DNA from 4 places in the Agathobacter rectalis ATCC 33656 genome. Region 1 is predicted to be linked to each of the others. Evidence: predicted binding sites of a transcription regulator. Region 1 holds the regulator's gene; each other region holds the start of a gene.
What was found. The regulator Rex, encoded in region 1, represses fermentation and respiration genes when NADH is low (regulators of the CRP and FNR family bind a similar motif). The targets are predictions, from matches to a motif close to ATTGTTAANTANTTAACAAT.

Region 1 (5,500 bases):
CTGATATATATGGTTTTGTTATTCCGTTCTGTGTTGAGCTTATGAAGCTGCAGGAGGAGTACAAGATTCCGATTAAGGTGCGTGCCTGTGATACAATGGGATATGGAGTAAACTTCCCGGGAGCAGTTATACCTCGAAGCGTTCCTGGTATCATATACGGACTTAACACACATGCAGGTGTGCCTTCATCACAGATTGAGTGGCATGGACACAATGACTTTTACAAGGCAGTAAACAATTCGACTACGGCATGGCTCTACGGAGCAAGCGGTGTCAACTGTTCACTGTTTGGTATCGGAGAGAGAACCGGAAACACACCACTTGAGGCTATGGTATTTGAGTATGCACAGCTTAAAGGCACACTCGATGGAATGGATACAACGGTTATCACAGAGTTGTCAGAGTACTTTGAGAAGGAGCTTGGATATGTGCAGCCGAGCCGTACACCTTTTGTCGGCAGAAACTTCAATGTGACGAGAGCCGGAATCCATGCTGACGGACTTCTCAAAAATGAGGAAATTTACAACATATTCGATACAGGTAAATTCTTAAACAGACCACCTCTTGTAGCAGTGTCCAATACATCAGGACTTGCAGGAATAGCGCTGTGGATAAACACCTACTACCGCCTGCCGGATGACAGAAAAGTAGATAAGAACTCAAAGCTTGTGACCATGATAAAGGAATGGGTAGATGAGCAGTACGACGAGGGCCGTGTGACTACCATCACAGATAATGAGCTTGTAGTTCAAATTACTGATTGCTGTAAAAAGCTTAATATAGTATTATAGTGAGGTAGATTATTACATGTCACATGATAATTACAGCCTGAGTGCCAGAGTATACAATCATATCAGGGATGGTATACTTGCAGGAACATTTGCAAAGGGCGATGAGCTTAAGGAAAAGAATATCGGTGATGAGCTTGGAGTGAGCAGGACGCCCGTGAGGGAGGCACTGCGTCAGCTTGAGCTTGAGGGACTTGTGTCTATCATCCCCAATAAGGGAGCATTCGTGGAGGGTGTTTCCACGGACGATATCAGGGATATATACGAGATAAGGGCTCTGCTTGAGGGACTTTGTGCCAGATGGGCTGCAACGAGGATATCGGACGAGCTCATGGCGGCCATGGAGGAGAATATTTATCTCACGGAGTTTCACGAGAAAAAGGGCAATGCAAAGAAGCTTCTTGAGCTGGACAATAGGTTTCATGAGCTGCTGTATGAGGCCGGCGGAAGCAAGGAGCTTATGAGGGTATTAAAGGACTATCATGAGTATGTCGGCAGAGTGAGAAAGGTGACACTCGGCGAGACAAAAAGAGCCAAAAACTCCACTCACGAGCATAAACAGATATGCGAGGCAATTAAGAATCATGACGCACTGCTGGCAGAAAAATGCGCCAGAGAGCATATAAACAATTCAAAGAAAAATATGGAACACCTTGGTTGGGAGAACCTTATTAAGTAAAGGAGATTTAAGAATGAGCAAGATTACGATGACAACACCCCTTGTAGAGATGGACGGAGACGAGATGACCAGAATCCTCTGGCAGATGATAAAGGATGAGCTTTTAATACCTTTTATAGATTTGAAGACAGAGTATTATGATCTGGGCTTAGAGGAGCGAAATCGTACAGATGATCAGGTGACCGTTGAATCAGCAAAGGCAACCATGAAATACGGTGTCGCAGTAAAATGTGCGACAATCACACCAAACGCAGCCAGAATGACAGAGTACAATTTAAAGGAGATGTGGAAGAGCCCTAACGGCACAATAAGAGCCATGCTTGACGGAACAGTGTTCAGAGCACCAATCGTTGTAAAGGGTATAGAGCCAAACGTAAAGACATGGGTTAAACCAATTACAATCGCTCGTCATGCATATGGTGATGTGTACAAGGCAACAGAGATGAAGGTGGCTGGTCCCGGAAAGGCTGAGCTTGTATTTACAGCAGAAGATGGAACCGAGACAAGAGAGCTAATCCATGAGTTTAAGGGAGCGGGAGTTATTCAGGGACAGCATAACCTGGATGATTCAATCGAGAGCTTTGCACATAGCTGCTTTAAGTATGCACTTGATACAAAGCAGGATTTATGGTTTGCCACAAAGGATACAATCTCAAAGAAATATGACCACACCTTCAAGGATATCTTCCAGGAAATCTTTGATGCACAGTATAAGGAAGCTTTTGAGAAGGCTGGAATTACATATTTCTACACACTTATTGATGATGCTGTTGCCAGAGTAATGAAATCTGAGGGTGGATTTATCTGGGCATGCAAGAACTACGACGGAGATGTAATGAGTGATATGATCTCATCTGCATTCGGCTCACTTGCCATGATGACATCAGTGCTTGTATCCCCTCACGGATACTATGAGTATGAGGCAGCACATGGAACAGTTCAGAGACACTATTACAAGCATTTAAAGGGTGAGGAGACATCAACAAACTCTGTAGCTACTATTTTTGCATGGACAGGAGCACTCAGAAAAAGAGGAGAGCTTGACAAGCTTCCGGCACTTTCTGAGTTTGCAGACAAGCTTGAGGCAGCTTGCATAAAGACTATTGAGAGCGGAAAGATGACAAAGGATCTCGCACTCATCACAACAATTGAAAATCCTACTGTTTTAAACAGCGAAGGCTTCATCAAGGCAATCAGAGAGGAGCTTGAGAAGACAATTTAATCTGAAATTTGGTTTTTAGCCTTAGAAGTAAGATATAACCCGGGGATAATTATGAATTTTTTGAATGTTAAATTCTTAACACATTGACAGATGACCTTCAAAAAATTATAATTAATCTTGGGTTTTTGTCTTTAAAAGAGAAATGATATCCTGATGATTGGAGGAATAAGACTTGAGTAAAGAAATATCACAGGCGGTTATCAGAAGGCTGCCACGATACTATAGATATCTCGGAGAGCTTTTGGATGAGGGAGTGGAGCGTATTTCATCAAACGATCTGAGTCACAGAATGAAAGTGACAGCTTCACAAATCAGACAGGATCTCAATAATTTCGGAGGCTTTGGACAGCAGGGATACGGATACAATGTTCAGTTTCTCTACGAGGAAATCGGAAAGATAATGGGACTTAACACAGAGCATAGAATAATTATCATCGGTGCAGGCAATCTGGGCCAGGCACTCGCCAATTATGTAAAGTTTGAAAAGCTTGGCTTTGTCATAACAGCACTTTTTGACGTAAATCCTGAGCTTTCAGGAAAGAGTGTGCGAGGTATTCCAATCCTTATGCTAAGTGAGCTGGATGAGTATTGCAGAACACACAGGGTGGATATTGCGGCGCTCACCATGCCAAAGTCAAAGGCTGACTCTATTGCGTCAAAGCTTGTGGATTTAGGAATAAGGGCTATATGGAATTTTGCACATGTTGATCTTGAAATTCCAAATAAAGATGTGGTTGTGGAGAGTGTTCATCTGTCTGACAGCCTTATGCAGCTCAGCTATAATATTGTTAAAAACTCCAAAAATAAATAGAGGGTGAGTCTTATGAATGATAAAAAAGATTTTGAGGCTGCATTAAAAGGAAAAAAGGTGCCTTTACTGGTTTTAGACCAGAAGTGGCACAGACTTTTTGCCATTCATGGTAAGACTGACGAAATATCAGCCACGGAAAAAGAACTGGATGAGCTGTTAAAGCTGCAGGGAAAGTACAACAATGAGCTTAAGAATTTAAAAAAGCTTAAGTCGAAAATTATGTCTAATATTGTTGCCAACATGGGAGATGACGGCGATGAAAATCGTGATAAGGATAAGCAGCTTATAGATGAGATAAATGAGAAAGCTGACAACATTGAGGGAGAGCTTATTGAAATCCAGAAGAATATAAAAGCTGTAAATGACAGGCTGATGCTTTTGTCGATGGATTACTTCAGTGAAAAAATCGAGAAAAATAAACTGGAATCAAAAGAAATTGACGACTGGATTGCAAATATAAGAGTTGAACTTAAGAAAAATGTAATCAGAAAACAGAACAGAGATATTAACAACAGGGAGATTTATTCGTATCTTCATGATATTTTTGGCGCTGAGGTTTTAGATCTTTTTGATATTGAATATGACGATCCTATGGTTTTCAATGCCAATAATGCAAATACTGATAATGCAAACAATGAGAATAAGGGGAATTGATATTGGAATATATTGTTACAGGTAATGAAATGAAGCTTCTGGACGATACAACATCACAGGTCTTTTTGGTTCCTTCGGTGGTGCTGATGGAGCAGGCTGCGGCCGGTGTTGTCCGGGAGCTTGTTGCATGTTTTGATAAATCAAAGGAGTTTGCCGTGATATGTGGCAGAGGCAATAATGCAGGAGACGGTATCGCGATAGCAAGACTTTTAAATCAGGCCGGATACAGATGCATGGTGTACTATGCTTTTGGCACAGATGAGGCAGGAAGCGAGCTCTTTGAGCTGCAGAAAAATATATACGCAAGGTATGGCTTTAAGGTAGTCTCTGATATTGAGTGTGTGTGTAAAAGTGACGTAATAATAGATGCATTGTTTGGCACAGGGCTTAAGCGAGCCATAGAAGGCTCTTTAGCAGATGTGATTTCATCCGTTAACAAGACAGATGCTTACAGGGTGGCGGTCGACGTGCCGTCGGGAGTGGATTCTGATAAAGGACATGTGATGGGATGCACTTTTAAAGCAGATTTCACATATACTTTTTCTTATAAGAAGACAGGCCTTCTCCTGTGGCCGGGCTGTGATTATTGCGGTCTGGTTAAGGTGGTGCCTATAGGCATAGATGACCACAGCTTTTGTGGTAATCTGCCATCAGTAAGGGCTCTTGATGAGTCTGATTTAAAGAAACTTGATAACAGACCGGCACACTCCAACAAGGGAACTTTCGGAAAACTGTTAGTTATAGCAGGAAGCCGCGATATGGCCGGTGCGGCGGTGCTTTCGGCAAAGGCTGCATACAAAAGCGGAGCAGGGCTTGTGAAAATTATAACGCCGGAGTGCAACCGCTCAATAATCCAATGTGCTTTGCCGGAAGCACTGCTTTGTACTGATATCGCGTCAGCTAAAGCGCTTGAGACAGAGCTTGAGTGGGCAGATGCAGTGGTGATAGGTCCAGGTCTTTCAAAGTCTGATAATGCCAAAATGTTAGTTGAAACAGTACTAAAAACAGCAGAGATACCTCTTGTGATTGATGCGGATGCGCTTAATATCATATCAGACAACATGACTTTACTTAATGAGCATAAAATGCCTGTCATCGTGACTCCGCACCTGGGCGAGATGTCCAGACTTATGAAAAAGAGCATTGCTGATATACAGGAGGATATCATCGGTGTGGCAGGAGAGTTTGCATGCTTGTACAATGTGACTTGTGTGCTTAAGGATTTTCGTACGATTATCGCAGCGGCTGATGGCGAAAAGTTTATCAATCTGTCCGGCAACTGCGGTATGGCAACAGCCGGAAGCGGAGATGTGCTAAGCGGTATCGTGGGAGGTCTTCTGGTACAG
Region 2 (5,500 bases), 940 kb from region 1:
ATTCCAAGCTTCTCAGCTCCCCTGTTCACCGAATAGTCCCCATCCTGAACCGATAAGAATATTTCTGTACGACGTCCGGTCTGAATGCCAGTCTCAATTCCAGTCTCAATGCCAGTCTTAATTCCAGCCTTAATTCCAGCCTTCATACCTTCTCTTCTTTGTTCCTCACCATACTCTTTTGCATATTCCATTGCGTACTTTCTTACAGCTTCACTCATAGCACCACGTCCTTCCTTTTCTTTGTAATAAGCCACCGCTTTTGACAATGTCTCACTTTTTATCAGCTCCGGCCTGCACTGATGAAAATCTCTCATCATCCGACCTATATCATCATTACCTTCATACCTTCCATTTACATAGATAATATGCGAACCATCTCCAAAGGCTTCACCCGTTTCATCAACACGCCTTTGAATGTGATAAAATGGCAGTCCTTTTCTGAACTTATCGTGATCATAAATAAAAATCACGTATGAATCCTTAATCTCCTTAAACTCCTGTCCTTCCTCCAGCATCCTCGCATCCATCATACTGCTGTGATATCTGGCTCTTTTGACATGCGATCCCTCAGCATTAATCTGCACCTCGATATCAATATGTCTGCCATCGACATCTATTGCATGCACATCCAAGGTAATACATCTCCCACCAATCACTGGATTTTTTAATTCATCCTGCCCCCAGACGTCTATAACCTTAATATCACGCTCCATTATTACGCGAAGCAGTAACTCCGTTGTCTCGATATTCTGCCCGAATACAAGACTCATCAGATTGTCATCAAACAGCGTCATTTTTTCAATCAATCCGTTGATGATTACATCGTTCTGGCCATAATTACTGCCAAAAACCTCTTTTGTCTCTCCCGACATTATTCTCCTCCTGTTTAGTTGTGTAAGCAAGAAGAATAGAATATCGCATGATACAAAATTTCTTGTCAATATAAAGCATCAACAACCCCAGTCAGCTTCATTCACATAATGTTTCTCAATCGACATATCCATTTTCCCTGCTATTGATAGGTAACTTAAAGCATTGAAAATTTCCATGTCTTTGTCGAAAAATACTAAGTGGTTCTACCCTCTTCAAAGTGATACGCACCGATAAAAATGTGTACTGTGGTGTCGCTCAACAGAAATATAATGCTTTGGCTTGATTGTAGCATTAAAACCGCAAAAGGGCAATAAAAATATCAGGCAAATTCCTATTATCCTATTATAAAAGAGAGACAGCCGCGAAACCGCAAAAACAGCCGGGCACATCTCTCACATATGTCTGACTGTTCTTATCGCTTACTATTCAGTTTTATTATAGCTGTCCGCTAAATTCTCCTATAGTGGTACGCAAAGTATATATTGCCGGCGATTGCGGTGAGCGTCCACGAAATGACGTATATGAGATATAAGGACTGCAGTGTCTTAAAATACGCAAACACCGTGAGCAGCCATATAATCCTGAATACGACAGAGCCCATAACCACTATGATGGTAGGTGCTACACTTTTTCCGATGCCCCTGGCGGCGGCTGTGGCATTGTCCATGAAGGCTGATACACAGTAGACGAATGCCATCACACCAATTCTGATCTGTCCATAGTGTATCACGGCATCATCACTCGTAAAGAGCAAAAGGAACGGTCTTTGGAATATAAACAATGCCACTCCAAGCACCAGTCCCATCAGAAACGAGTATGCAAGTGTGATGAAAAATGTTCTCAGCACTCTTTCTTTTTTTCTTGCGCCCAGATTCTGAGCTATGAAGCTGGTGCAAGCGGTGTAAAATGCCGCCATCATGTCATAGATGAGCGAATCCGCATTGGTGGCGGCTGAATTGCCCTCCACGACCACATGGCTGAAGGAGTTGATGGATGTCTGGATACATATGTTGGCTATGGCAAAGAGCGAGTACTGTATCGCAGCCGGCACTCCAATCCGAAGCACTGCTGCAGCTGCATCCCTGTCAATCGCTATATCCTTCATGCGCAGGCCGTAGCTGCCGTATGTCTTCATGAGAAACCTGATAATGAGTGCCGCTGAGATATACTGTGCTATGATGCTTGCGATGGCAACTCCTATCACTCCGAGTCTGCACACTATTACAAAAAACAGGTTGAGCACTATATTGATAATTCCTGAGATACTCAGGTATATGAGAGGTCTCTTTGTATCTCCCACTGCGCTCAGCACACCGTTGCCGAAATTATAAAGCGCAAGCGCCGGCGAACCGCACAGATATATCATCAGATATGCTGTAGCACCGTCTATAAGCTCAGGCTTTGTATTCATCACTTCAAGCAGTGGCTTTGAAAAAGCCATGCCTGCCACTAACAGTAAAAGTCCCGCTATAAAGCACAGGATGACCGATGTGTGGACGGTCTTATGCACCCTCTGATAGTCCTCTGCTCCCATGTGCAGTGCCGTGACAGCATTGACACCGCCTCCCATGCCAAGCAGTATGCCTGTTGTGAGTGTGATGATGATTGTCGTGGAACCGACCGAGCCGAGTGCTCTTGCACCTGCAAATTTTCCCACCACTGCCACATCCGTCATATTGAAAAATACCTGAAGCAGGTTTGAGAACATGAGCGGTATGGAGTAAATCAGTATCTTCCTTGCGAGTGGTCCGTTCACCATATCCAGTTCTTTGGTCTGTGTTGCTCTTGACTTCATTTTTCCCTCTTGTAAATCTATAATTATATATTAACACTGCCATGTGAACAGTACTCTAATTATAGATACGTTTCATTCTTTTTTCAAGACTGTTGTTTACGCTTTACAAAAAAGATTATATAATAAAGTCAAAAAGACTTAAGGGGTAAAAATGTTTCTCTGCTGCGCCACGATATGAGACACTTTCTGAATAATATAGCTGCCTTCATCGAAAACAATGAAAACGACAATGCCTTAGCTCATAAACGATATGCCCGTTGCAACAGAAAGAGGGCATGGGCTTGGTACAAAAAGCATCAGACAGTCTGCTGAGAGACTTGGCGGCAAATGCCAGTACAGTGTATCTGATACTATGTTTATCGTGAGAGTAATAATCTAATCTGATTCATACAAAATAGCCGGTGCTTAACACACCGGCTATTTTAATTCATATACAATAAATAATTCAAATCATTATTTAGAAATCTGTGAGGTTTGCAGCTCTCTTCTCAAGGAATGCTCCCATTCCCTCTTTCTTGTCGTTTGTATCATTTACAACACCAAAGAGGTTTGCTTCCATCTCAACAGCGTTCTTGATATCCATATCATATCCGTTGTTGATAGCAGCCTTTGCAACTGAGATTGCGTAGCTTCCCTTAGAAATGATCTTTGCAGCCATAGCCTTAGCTGTTGGCATAAGCTCCTCTTTTGCTACTACTTTATTTACGAGACCTATGCGGTATGCTTCTGCAGCGTCTACATTGTCGCATGTGAAGATCATTTCCTTAGCACGTCCCATTCCTACTAAACGAGCAAGTCTCTGTGTACCGCCAAAGCCAGGGATGATTCCAAGTCCTGTCTCAGGCTGTCCGAAAATTGCGTTCTCAGAAGCGATTCTGATATCACATGCCATAGAAATCTCGCATCCTCCACCGAGTGCAAATCCATTGACAGCTGCGATTGTTACCTGACGCATATTCATGAGCTTGAAGAATGGCTCTGAAGCCTTGATTCCGAATGCTCTTGCCTGTGGTGCTGTGAAATTAACCATCTCTGAGATGTCTGCTCCTGCTACGAATGACTTGAACTCGTTGCCCTTCTTGTCAGGACCACCTGTAAGGATAAGCACCTTAACATCGTCTCTTGCCTCTATCTCTGTTAATGCTACATTTAACTCATCAAGAGTCTCACTGTTTAATGCATTAAGAGCAGCCGGTCTTGAAATTGCAAGTACTGCAATCTGATCTGCTACGTCAAGTGTTAAATTTTTGAACTCGCTCATTGTATAAATCCTCCTTAAAAAACCTATGTATAACTGACATTTCTGTCGTAATTTATAAAAAAATAGTAACACTTTGACAAATTTTTGTCAATGTCTGAATGACCTTTTTCAATAATATTTACCGTTTAATTTAATATACAATATTTAAGGAGACAGTCTGCTTAATGCAAACTGCCTCCCGCCTTAGAAATAATATAATCAAATTATTTAATTAAATTAAATCAAAACTCAAATTACATAAGTCCATGTGTCCTGTTGTAAGCATTGCAGATCATATTTGAGTTCTTGATAAGGATATACATAGCGATGAATGGTCCGATTCCACAGATAAGTGTACCAAATATACACCACATCAAAACAGTGGTTCCATTCTCCTGAATGCCAAGTCCGTATCTGCCTGCATTATTTGCCAGTCTGTTGCCCAGCTTATAGTACCAGTACCATGCATAGATACCGCATGTAATCATTGAAAGCAGGATAAATGCTACGAGACCTGATGTATTCTCGCCATCTCCATCACATGCTATATTGACATCATGAGCCATCTTGTAGATGAAATAATATCCATAAATACCACATGTAATAATAGACAGGATGATGTATGAGGCAAGACCTCTGTCGTCCTTTAACTTCTCTCCCCTGTATGGTGGAGGAGTCTGACCACCATTGTTCTGGTAGCCTGTATTGTACTGTCCGGCTCCGTTGTTCTGGTAGCCTGCGTTGTACTGTCCGGCTCCGTTATTCTGGTAGCCTGCGTTGTACTGTCCGGCTCCGTTGTTCTGGTAGCCTCCATTGTACTGTCCACCTGCATTCTGCTGGTTTGCACTATTTCCTGTGAAGGACTGCTTTACCTCATCAAATGCACTTCCAAGCTCCTGCTCTGCTGCATTGAAGGCCTCTCCTGCTTTGTTGACAAAATCCTGTGCCTTGGAAACAGGTGCTCCACAGTATGGACAGAATTTTGTTGAATCAGGAATTTCTTTTCCACATTTCTCGCAAAACATCTTCTTTCTCCTTTTTTATTTGCTTTTTATTACACGGATGATACGAAACAGGATGTTGTTTTGCGGCTCAAAAACCACTACATCATCGCCTGACCATATCAATCTGCACATATAAACTATAGCAAACATAATGATGATTGTAAATATAATTATTTTATAAATTTTAATATTTATTTTAGATTTACACAAAAGCACTATTACCGCAATAGGCACAAGCCAAAAAAGCGGATGGTATGTAAATGCCTTTGCTATATCAAGGTGTAAAAATGCCATCCATGCCCTCGACATGCCACAGCCTGCACATGATATTCCGGTGATGAACTTAATGGGGCATGTGATGCCTATCGACTCCATAGCTGTGTAAAGTACCACTACGGCTGTGACAGCACATATGAGCTCTTTTCTTTCATTTTTTCTTTTATTAATTCTTTTATTGTCCATACAAATGTTATCTCAAAAAGTATGCACTGTAAGGTGGCAGCTCAAGGCCACCGTTTAATGTAACCTGCTCACCTGTAATCAGGTCTGTGGCATCACCCTTTCCCATATCAAAGCCCGCGAAAAACG
Region 3 (5,500 bases), 450 kb from region 1:
ACGAGTGGTTTTAACTCTTCTACTAATTTAACAGCCTGGCTTGGAGTCATGTTCATCTTCCAGTTGCCGGCTACAATTTTCTTTCTTGCCATTTTATATCTCCTTGTATTTATATACAAATATTTTTTGCCTGCGGCTTGATTTCATTAAGCTGCTTTCGGCTTATTTATCATCAGCACAAGCTACGCCAGGAAGCTCCTTGCCCTCAAGGAACTCAAGGGAAGCACCGCCACCTGTTGAGATGTGGCTCATCTTGTCGCCAAGTCCCATCTGGTTAACTGCTGCAGCTGAATCTCCACCACCGATGATTGTGATAGCATCTGATTTAGCAAGTGCCTCTGCTACTGCAAGTGTACCTGCTGCAAGTGTTGGGTTCTCAAATACACCCATTGGTCCGTTCCATACAACAGTTTTAGCTGATGCAACAGCGTCAGCGAAAAGCTCACGTGTCTTAGGTCCGATATCACAGCCCTCACGGTCTGCAGGCATCTTGTCATAATCATATGTCTCTGTCTCTACAGGAGCATCGATTGGATTTGGGAAATCCTTGATTGTAACTGCATCAACAGGAAGAAGAATCTTCTTTCCAAGTTTCTCTGCTTTTGCAAGCATCTCTTTACAGTAATCAATCTTTGTCTCATCAAGCATTGAGATACCAATCTCATAGCCCTGTGCTTTAAGGAATGTGTATGCCATTCCACCACCGATGATAAGTGTATCAGCCTTCTCGAGGAGATTGTCGATAACATTGAGCTTGTCAGCTACTTTAGCTCCACCAAGAATAGCTACGAAAGGACGTACAGGATTCTCTACTGCCTTGCCAAGGAAGTCAATTTCCTTCTGCATAAGGTATCCAACAACATTCTCTCCACCCTTAGCTGTGATGAACTTTGTAACACCTGCTACAGAAGCATGTGCTCTATGAGCAGAACCGAAAGCGTCACATACATATACATCAGCAAGGTCAGCAAGCTCTTTTGCGAATGCATCTCCGGCTTCCTGTGGCTTTGTCTCCTCTTTGCCTCTGAAACGTGTATTCTGAAGAAGAACTACATCTCCCTCTTTCATCTCTGAAACAGCCTTTGTTGCAGCCTCTCCTGTTACGTTGTAGTCAGCTACAAATGTAACCTTCTGTCCAAGCTTAGCCTCAAGAGCTGCAGCTACAGGAGCAAGTGACTCACCCTCGTTTGGTCCGTTTTTAACTTTTCCAAGGTGTGAGCAAAGGATAACCTTTCCACCGTCCTTGATTAATTTCTGGATTGTTGGAAGAGCTCCGTTGATACGGTTCTCATCTGTGATTTTTCCGTCCTTAAGTGGCACGTTGAAGTCACATCTAACGAGAACTCTCTTGCCTTTTACGTTGATATCATCAATTGATTTCTTGTTTAATGACATAATATGTCCTCCCTTATTTCAAGGCATAAGCCATGTGGCCACGCCATATTGTGCATATTAAAAAATATAATTAATTCTACAATTCACAGATATTCAAAAGAAATAGCCATGCTTTAAAAAAGAGGCGCGGTTCAATTAAGACCGCGCCCCTTGAGTAGTCTTGAGATATACTGTTCTTGTGGGTACAAGAATTAAGCTAACTCTGAGAAGTACTTGATTGTACGAACCATCTGAGATGTGTAGCTGTTCTCGTTATCATACCAAGAAACAACCTGTACCTCGTACAGATCGTCAGAAACCTGGTTAACCATTGTCTGTGTTGCATCGAATAATGAACCAAATCTCATTCCAACGATATCTGAAGATACGATCTCATCCTCGTTGTAACCGAATGACTCGTTAGCTGCTGCCTTCATAGCTGCGTTGATATCCTCTTTTGTAACGCCTGCTTTCTTAACAACTGCTGTAAGGATTGTTGTAGATCCTGTTGGTGTAGGAACACGCTGTGCAGATCCGATTAACTTTCCGTTTAACTCTGGGATAACAAGGCCGATTGCCTTAGCTGCTCCTGTTGAGTTAGGAACGATATTAACTGCTGCTGCACGTGAACGACGAAGGTCTCCCTTTCTCTGTGGTCCGTCAAGAGTCATCTGATCTCCTGTGTAAGCATGGATTGTTACCATGATACCAGACTGGATTGGAGCGTACTTGTTAAGTGCATCTGCCATTGGTGCTAAGCAGTTTGTTGTACAAGAAGCTGCTGAGATGATTGTATCAGAAGCCTTAAGTGTCTCATGGTTTGTATTGTAAACGATTGTAGGAAGGTCATTTCCTGCTGGTGCAGAGATAACTACCTTACGAGCTCCAGCATTGATATGAGCCTGAGCCTTCTCTTTTGATGTATAGAATCCAGAGCACTCAAGTACAACGTCAACCTTTAACTCTCCCCATGGGCAATTGTTTGCATCTGGGAATGCGTAAATTTTGATTTCCTTACCACAAACTGTGATAGAATCATCGCTTGCAGAAACCTCATCTGCATGCTCGTATTTACCCTGTGATGAATCATACTTTAATAAGTGTGCTAACATTTTTGGGCTTGTTAAGTCGTTGATAGCTACTACCTCGTATCCCTCAGCTCCAAACATCTGTCTGAAAGCAAGACGTCCGATACGACCAAATCCGTTGATTGCTACTCTTACTGCCATTTTAATTCCTCCTAGAATTGTAAAAAGTATTTTTAGGGACATGCCCTAAGATGCTTTTATTATAGCGAATAATTCTCAAAGGTTCAAGTACTTTATTTGCGTTTGTTAAAATTTTCACTAAATATTTTCATTTACACACATTTTTTATCATTCTTCACAATTTTTATTTTTAGATATTGCACTTTATTATAATCTCGGCTACACTTAATTAATTGCTGTAATTCGCACTTTCCGGCAGCCAGCAGCAGACAATTATAAATCATGTAACTTATAAAGTTTTTTAACAACAATACATCAGTTTTACGGAGGTATTTATATGTGGGATCAGCACATGCACTGCATGTTTTCGGGTGACAGCGATGCCGACCCGGTATTGATGATAAACTCAGCAATCAACAAAGGGCTGGACGGCATCTGCTTTACAGACCATCTGGACTATGACTATAAAGAGGAGCCTGGGCTTTTCGACCTTGATATAGCAGCATATGAAAAGCGCATCAAAAGACTTGCAATTGTTCTTAAAGAAAAGGGCTGCCCGATAAATATCCACTGGGGCATTGAAATCGGTTTACAGCCTCATATTACAGACAAAAATAATGAGGTCGCCAAAAAATATCCGTTTGACCTCGTGATCGGCTCAAGCCATGTAGTAAACGGCATTGACCCATACTATCCTGCATTTTACAAAGGTAAGACAGAGCACGAAGCCTACACCGAATACTTTGAATCGATACTTGACAATCTGCACTCCGGCGCGGATTTTGATGTGTACGGTCACATCGACTACGTGGTCAGATACGGTCCTGACAAAAATAAATACTATTCATATGAACGGTATGCCGACATAATTGATGCTATATTAAAGGAAATTATCTCACAGGGAAAAGGCATCGAGCTCAATACCGCCGGCTTTAAATACGGGCTTGGCCACTCAAATCCGACCGAAGATGTGCTAAAGCGCTATCATGAGCTTGGTGGAGAAATAATCACAGTCGGAGCAGATGCCCACAAGCCGGAGCATGTGGCATATGATTTTGACAAGGTTTCAAATATCCTCAAGGATGCCGGGTTTATGTACTATACAGTATTTGAAAACCGCGTTCCTGCTTTCATCAAATTATAGCCCAGCCTTAAAGGCTTACGTTGCCATTCTATCTAACTATTAAACCTCACATGCATTCGCAAATGTCAAAAAATAGGAGCCACCTGATCTACATTTTACATCAAGTGGCTCCTAAAGCATTGGTTCCGTAAGCTTCACTGTATAACCTCCAAGTTCCGCTTTCGCTATATGAATTTGTTTTGGCATTTCCATATTGCTTTGCTATAAATATGATTCTGTTTATGACAGGATTCTTATTCTTTTAGCTTAGCTATGGACCTCTACCCTTCTTCATAAAATCACTCCTTTTGGTTACATTATCTATGTAAACTCTTATGAGAGATTCTATCTTTCACTTTTAATCTACAAGAACTTTTTCAACGATATTATTTATTTGCTAATATATCTGTGCGATTACTGCTCTTCGGCTCGCCCTACAGATTTAAATATTCCGTTCAATCATCCTTATAGTACTTTGACTTAAATTATGTAATCCCCATTGGACTGTACCTCCTGTGTTTTATTTTTGTTCCTTTCGTATCTCTTTTTGTTGATTTAAGATTACACCAATTTCACCTATTTGTCAATATATTTTTTGATAATTTTCATTTTTATTTTAAATTGTCTGATATTTTATATATTTTTTGTTTTGTTTACACATTTCTTGCAATTCAATCACATAATTAAAGGGGCAAAATATCTTTGCCCCCTCATGCCATCATTTATCATTTATCATTCTTCATCCTGTAATCAATACACCTGTTCAGGTAATCGACATAATCCGGATTCTTGCACATACCCTTGCCTGCCACGTCGGAAATCTTTGCCACATCCATGCCATTACACTTGGTGGTCTTCATAACTATGTTGAGTGCTTCCTCATCAGTGTCGTTACTGATAAAGGTTCCTATACCGAATGCAACCTTTGCCTTATCCTTGAAATAATCATACAATGCAGTCGCACGCTCGAAATCCAGGCTGTCGCTGAACAAAAGTGTCTTTGTCCTTGGATTAATTCCCAGACTGTTGTAGTGGGCTATCATCTTGTCTCCCCACTCGTACGGATCTCCGCTATCATGACGCACTCCCGAAAAAAGTGTCGCATAGGTGAGCTGAAAATCACGCAGGAAGCAGTCTGTTGTTATGGTGTCAGTAAGCGCAATACCGTTTAATATACCATACTCCTTAACCCATGCATCGAGTGCGTACCAGTTTGAATATGCCGGATTATGCTTGTGATTGCCCTGTCCTGTACACATAATCCACTCATGAGCCATTGTTCCAACCGGCTTTAAATTGAATTTCTTCGCAAGATATACGTTTGATGTACCAATAAAGTGTGAATCTGCTGGCAGCTCAACCTCTGCGATTGCCTTTACAGCCATCTCCTGCGCCTCAGCAGACAGACGGCGTCTTAGTCCAAATTCACTGAAATCGCTAAGCCTGTAGGTATCCTCCTCGAGCAGACGCACCTTCTCATCAAGCCTGCGCTTAAACTGCTTAAGCAGCACATCATAATCATATGCCATACGGAAGTACACTTCATTTACAATAGCAAGCACCGGAATCTCATACATCGAAGTATTGAGCCACGTGCCGGCTGCATCGATTGCCAGCCCACACGGTGCATCTGTTGTGATGGTAAACTCCTCATATCTCGGCTGCCAGAGTCTTAAAAAATCAACATATGTACCTTTTATCCAGGTGATGTTATCAAGATATTCAAGCTCTTCCTCCGTAAAACGAAGCTGACAGAAGGCCTGCACCTGTTCCTTTATCTCCTCGACCATCTCAT
Region 4 (5,500 bases), 1.1 Mb from region 1:
TGTAAAATCAGATGTGTCAGGCTTCTATGAGGAAAGCCGTGATGCAAACAGAGAACAGATTTATGTATTGTATGGTGGACTGTTCTTTATCGGAATATTCCTTGGAACGATGTTTCTTATGGTTACTGTGATGATTATTTTCTATAAGCAGATTTCAGAGGGCTATGATGACAAAGCACGCTATGAGATTATGGAGAAGGTAGGCATGAGCAATGACGAGGTGAAGAAATCCATTACTTCGCAGGTGCGTATGGTGTTTTTCCTGCCGATTATCCTTGCAGCGTGTCATCTTGCAGCAGCATTTCCTCTGCTTCGCAGACTGCTTGTCATGTTTAATCTGACGGATGTTAAGCTTATTGTGATCTGTATGGTTGCTACGCTTTTTGTGTTTATGGTCATATACTATATTGTTTTCAAGATTACTTCGAGAGCATACTACAGGATTGTGGGAAACCAGATTTAGGGGTTTCATATGAATTATGAATGCGCTATAATAGGACATAGCAATGATGCATAAGAATATAGAGCGAGAGGAACAAGCAGTATGAGTATGACAGAAACAATTAAACTATACGACAGGGATGCATATGCCACGGAGTTTGAGGCAGATATTATATCCTGCGAGCCGAACAAGGCAGATGATAAGCAGTTTGATATAATATTAAATCAGACTTTATTTTTCCCGGAAGAGGGCGGACAGAGCCCGGACATGGGAATACTTGGTGGCTACAGGGTCGTTGATGTGCAGATTAAGAATGGAGTCATTACTCATACGGTGGATATTTCCGCAGATGATTGCTGCGAGGCAGAAAAGGAAACTGGTAAGCAAATCACCGGCAATGAATTTGAGCCGGAGAAAGTGGAGCTTGCAGCAGGAGTCCATGTACAGGGCAAAATAGACTGGCAGCATCGTTTTTATAATATGCAGCAACACAGTGGAGAGCACATTTTTTCGGGAATTGTCCACCGCAGGTTTGGATTTGAGAATGTGGGCTTTCATCTGAGTGATTCTGTAGTGACAATGGATTTCAGTGGAGTGATTTCACCGGAGGATATAGCAGAGGTGGAGCATGAGGTAAATGTAGCCATTTCAAAAAATATTCCGATAGAGGTGACATATCCGTCAAGGGATGAGCTTGCGCAGCTGGAGTACAGAAGCAAAATCGAGATTGAAGGACAGGTCAGAATAGTGACAGTGCCGGGGTATGACGTGTGTGCATGCTGTGCGCCGCATGTGAAGCGCACCGGCGAGATTGGCATGCTTAAGGTTATGAATTATCAGAATTATAAAGGAGGCGTCAGAATCAGCATCCTTTGTGGTTTCAGGGCACTGGAGGCTTTCAGACAAAAGTGCGACATTATCTCAGAGCTAATGGGGATATTTACCACAAATCAGGAGGCTATTGTGGATAACGTCACAAAGCTTAAGGCAGTAAACCAGTCACTTAAGTCAGAGCTTGGCACTGCAAAGTCAGCGCTTTTGGATTATAAGGTTGCAGAGCTTCCTGCTGATACGGACAATGCAGTATTGTTTGAGGACGGCATTGATACGAATACAGCAAGAAATTGCGTCAATGGCCTTGTGGAGAAATATAGTGGCTTTAGTGCATTTTTTACAGGAAATGATGAGGCGGGCTATAGCTTTATTATCGGAAGCAAGAATGCAGACTGCAATACAGTTGCCGCAGCACTGAGAAATAAGCTGGGTGCCAGAGGCGGCGGTAAGCCGGTTATGGTGCAGGGCTCTGTCAAGGCAGCAAAGAGCGAGATTGAGGAAGTGTTAAAAGAGGTGCTTTGACTTTTTGAAAATATAGTTTGTGGGACGGATTAATAACACAAAAGCGGTTTCAGGACATTGCATCCTGAAACCGCTTTTATTGTAAAAATTATATCCAAAGATAATTATTTGTTAGATCTTTTCCAAATGTGCATCTTCTCAGCCTCTTTGATGAGCTCATCACGGAAATCAGGATGAGCAACTGAGATGATTGCCTCTGCTTTCTGCCATGTAGAAAGACCCTTTACATTTACCATACCATACTCTGTAACGATATAGTGAGTATTGGCTCTTGTGTCAGTAACGACAGAACCCTCTACAAGAGTAGGACGGATACGTGAGTGAACTACGCCCTGCTTGTCGGTGAAAGTTGAAGAGCAGCAGATAAAGCTCTTTCCACCGTTTGACATATAAGCACCGAGAACGAAATCAAGCTGTCCGCCGGCACCGCTGATGTGCTTTGTGCCTGAGGTCTCTGAGCTGATCTGTCCGAAGAGGTCAAGGTCTACACAGTTATTGATTGAGATGAAATTGTCAAGTGCGGCAATATTTTTGATATCATTTGTGTAGCTTACCGGGGCACTCATGAGCTCAGGATTCTCATCGAGGTAATCGTACATCTTCTTGGTTCCGGCACCGAAGCCGTAAGCCTGACGATAACGGTCGATGTTTTTCTTTGCTCCTGTGATTTTTCCGGCCTTTGCGATGTCAACGAATGCGTCAACGTACATCTCTGTGTGGACACCGAGATCCTTGAGGTCTGACTCAGCGATGAGTGAGCCTACTGCGTTTGGCATTCCGCCGATACCGAGCTGGAGACAGGCACCGTTTGGAATCTGGTCAACGATAAGCTCTGCAACCTTCTTGTCTACATCTGTTGCAGGACCACCGGCACCAAGCTCTCCGATTGCAGGGTTGTCACCCTCAACAATGTAAGAAACCTGTGAAATATGTACATTGGCTTCTGAACCGCCGTGACAGCGAGGCATGTTTTCATTGACCTCAACGATGATTTTCTTTGAAGTCTCGCATACAGCACCGAGGTGAGATGCGTTAGGACCAAAGTTGAAGTATCCGTGTGAATCCATCGGTGCAACCTGGAACATAGCGACATCGTCAGGTGTTGTTGAATCTCTATAATAACGAGGAAGCTCTGAGTAACGGATTGGTGAGTAGAAAGAACAGCCTCTCTTGATAAGCTTTCTCTCATAACCGCCCATATGCCATGAGTTCCATGTGAAGTGCTCGCCGGCATCCTCACGCTCGAAAATGGCAAGTGGCTTAAGCAAAATACCACCACGTACATTGACATCCTTAAGTTCATCAGTTCTTCTGGCAAGTGCCTTGTCGAGGGCATCAGGTGTGCCTGTGCACCAGCCGTAGTCAACCCAGTCGCCTGATTTGACAATCTTTACTGCCTCATCTGCTGAGACAAGTTTCTGCTTGTACTCTTCTAAAAAGCTCATAAAATCCTCCTTAGATACCTAAAATGATAGTAGCAAAATGCTACGTTAAAAAAATAACAAACCCTATAATCTCTATATTATCACTTTAGAGAGGATTTTACAAGTTGGTAAATGCTGGTAGAGACTTTTATATGACAGCCTTTGCTAGTCACCCTCCGGAAGCATCCATTCCTCAGCCTGCTTCTGGTAATCGGCCGCCTGGCTGCGCAGTGAATCAATCAGCTCCTTATCGCCTTTAAATACATTCCTTGATTTAGGAGGAAGCGAATCAAGCTTTTTCTGCTTCTCATCAGCCCATCTTGAGTAGCACTCAGACAGGGCATGAAGCGCCTTGCCACCGCCGCACTCCACATCGAGTACCGGCTTTGTCTCGAAGGCAGCGTTGTAATACCACAGGCTTGCCTCCTCATAGTCTGCCTTGTCGAAATAGTACGCACCGAGCTCACAGCACACCTCGCTGCAGCCATCAACTGCTACATTTTTTAGGGCAACAGAAAAAAATTTGTCGTAGTCGCCATTCATGCGATAGTAGCGTGATAGCACGCAGGTGGATTCGATGTCGGGGCTGTTGCGGTATTCACCCTGAAAATATGGCAGGGCATTGGTAAAATCCTCGGGGCTTCCGCATTTTAAAAGCTCCTTGGCATACATGGTCGCTATACTTTTTGGCAGGGTGCCGTTTTTTTCAAAGGAGCGCTTGAATATGGTGAAATCACGTTTGCCGTGAGTGCCCTGCGGCAGATGTTGTATACAGATATCGCTGTCATAGACTACAGGCTCTAAGCGCACAGTCTCGTGCACCGGATTAATCCATGTAAACGTGCGAAGCCTCTTGAACAGCTTCGGGCGATACTCTGAGGATGAATTTTGCACTGTGTTGAATTTGCTTGGAGTAATGTATTTCATCTGGACAATCTCAATTTCCGGCAGCAGCGCAGCCTTAAGCATCATGAAACGCCTGCGGTTGGTATCGTCGAGCACCTCGTCGGCATCAGGTGCATATATGTATTCCTGCGTAGCCTTGGAAAACGAAAAATTCCTGGCCGCAGCAAAATCATCGCACCATGAGAAATCATAGATTTTGTCCGTATATCGTGCAGCTATCTCCTTTGTGCTGTCCGTCGAGCCGGTGTCCACTATGATGATTTCATCCATCAGCCCTTTGAGACTGTTCAGGCATCGTTCGAGCACCTCTTCTTCATTTTTTACTATCATGCATAAGCTAATTGTAATCATATTTATCTCCATTTACCGGTCGGATGTTATAATTGTTACGATTATATTATAATATATATATCGGCATGTTTTGCAGAAATATTTGTGTATTGTAAATATTGCCGGGATTTCATATAATTAAAATGTAATGTCGACAGATAAACTTATTTCTAAAGGCTATAGAATTTCAGATAAACTATATAATCAGATTTTAGCAAGGAATAATGAAGTAATTTAGAAGAGGAACAAATATGGAAAATCATACAATTGTAACACTGAAAAAAGGCGAAGGACGCACTATAAAAGCAGGCGGCGCATGGATTTTTGACAATGAAATAGACACAATCACAGGCACCTTTACGAACGGAGACATTGTTGTGGTGCACGATTTCGACGGATATCCGATGGGGCGTGGCTTCATAAACCAGAATTCAAAAATCCGTATCAGAATGATGACAAGAAAAGCAGACCAACTGATTGATGACAATTTCCTCAGGATGAGAGTGCAAAATGCCTGGGATTATCGCAAGCAGGTGATGGCAGGAGGCAATGACAATGTGTCTGCAGCAGGTGAAACAGACACTGCAGGTGAGGCTTGTGTGGCAGGCATTGGTACAACCGGCAGACCTGATTTAAACTGCTGTCGTGTGATATTTGGCGAGGCTGATTTCCTGCCGGGTATTACAGTGGACAAATACGCAGATGTGCTTGTGGTGGAGTGTCTTGCACTTGGAATGGAGCAGTTTAAGGTGAAAATCGTTGAACTGTTAAAGGAAGTGCTGGCGGCGGACGGAATAAATATTCGTGGAGTATATGAGCGCAGTGATGCAAATGAGCGCAAAAAAGAAGGTCTTCCTAAGGTAAAAGGCTTTATAGGAGCCGAGTTTGACACAAATGTGGAGATAGTAGAAAACGCAGTTCACTATATGGTCGATGTGGAAAATGGACAGAAAACAGGCTTCTTCTTAGACCAGAAGTATAACAGGCTTGCTATGCAGCGTATCTGCAAGGGGAAAAGAGTGCTCGACTGCTTCACGCACAT

Region 2: the regulator Rex is predicted to act here: its motif matches at 4,002-4,021, upstream of EUBREC_RS04540 (enoyl-CoA hydratase-related protein).
Region 3: the regulator Rex is predicted to act here: its motif matches at 2,705-2,724, upstream of gap (type I glyceraldehyde-3-phosphate dehydrogenase).
Region 4: the regulator Rex is predicted to act here: its motif matches at 3,285-3,304, upstream of EUBREC_RS13810 (butyryl-CoA:acetate CoA-transferase).

Annotation. Positions count from the first base shown of each region.
Region 1 covers NC_012781.1:1,855,793-1,861,292, reverse strand. The annotation lists gene EUBREC_RS08900 (2-isopropylmalate synthase) at 1-791, shown strand, start outside; gene EUBREC_RS08895 (GntR family transcriptional regulator) at 808-1,467, shown strand; gene EUBREC_RS08890 (NADP-dependent isocitrate dehydrogenase) at 1,481-2,689, shown strand; gene EUBREC_RS08885 (redox-sensing transcriptional repressor Rex) at 2,862-3,500, shown strand; gene EUBREC_RS08880 (hypothetical protein) at 3,513-4,154, shown strand; gene EUBREC_RS08875 (NAD(P)H-hydrate dehydratase) at 4,157-5,500, shown strand, end outside.
Region 2 covers NC_012781.1:914,174-919,673, reverse strand. The annotation lists gene EUBREC_RS04550 (PD-(D/E)XK nuclease family transposase) at 1-872, opposite strand, end outside; gene EUBREC_RS04545 (MATE family efflux transporter) at 1,322-2,668, opposite strand; gene EUBREC_RS04540 (enoyl-CoA hydratase-related protein) at 3,126-3,929, opposite strand; gene EUBREC_RS04535 (DUF4234 domain-containing protein) at 4,163-4,933, opposite strand; gene EUBREC_RS04530 (DUF2752 domain-containing protein) at 4,949-5,374, opposite strand; gene EUBREC_RS04525 (alpha-amylase family glycosyl hydrolase) at 5,382-5,500, opposite strand, start outside.
Region 3 covers NC_012781.1:1,402,938-1,408,437, reverse strand. The annotation lists gene tpiA (triose-phosphate isomerase) at 1-92, opposite strand, end outside; gene EUBREC_RS06805 (phosphoglycerate kinase) at 163-1,395, opposite strand; gene gap (type I glyceraldehyde-3-phosphate dehydrogenase) at 1,587-2,603, opposite strand; gene EUBREC_RS06795 (histidinol-phosphatase HisJ family protein) at 2,920-3,726, shown strand; gene pncB (nicotinate phosphoribosyltransferase) at 4,431-5,500, opposite strand, start outside.
Region 4 covers NC_012781.1:2,936,395-2,941,894, reverse strand. The annotation lists gene EUBREC_RS13820 (FtsX-like permease family protein) at 1-463, shown strand, start outside; gene EUBREC_RS13815 (alanyl-tRNA editing protein) at 545-1,798, shown strand; gene EUBREC_RS13810 (butyryl-CoA:acetate CoA-transferase) at 1,903-3,243, opposite strand; gene EUBREC_RS13805 (glycosyltransferase family 2 protein) at 3,388-4,479, opposite strand; gene EUBREC_RS13800 (class I SAM-dependent rRNA methyltransferase) at 4,710-5,500, shown strand, end outside.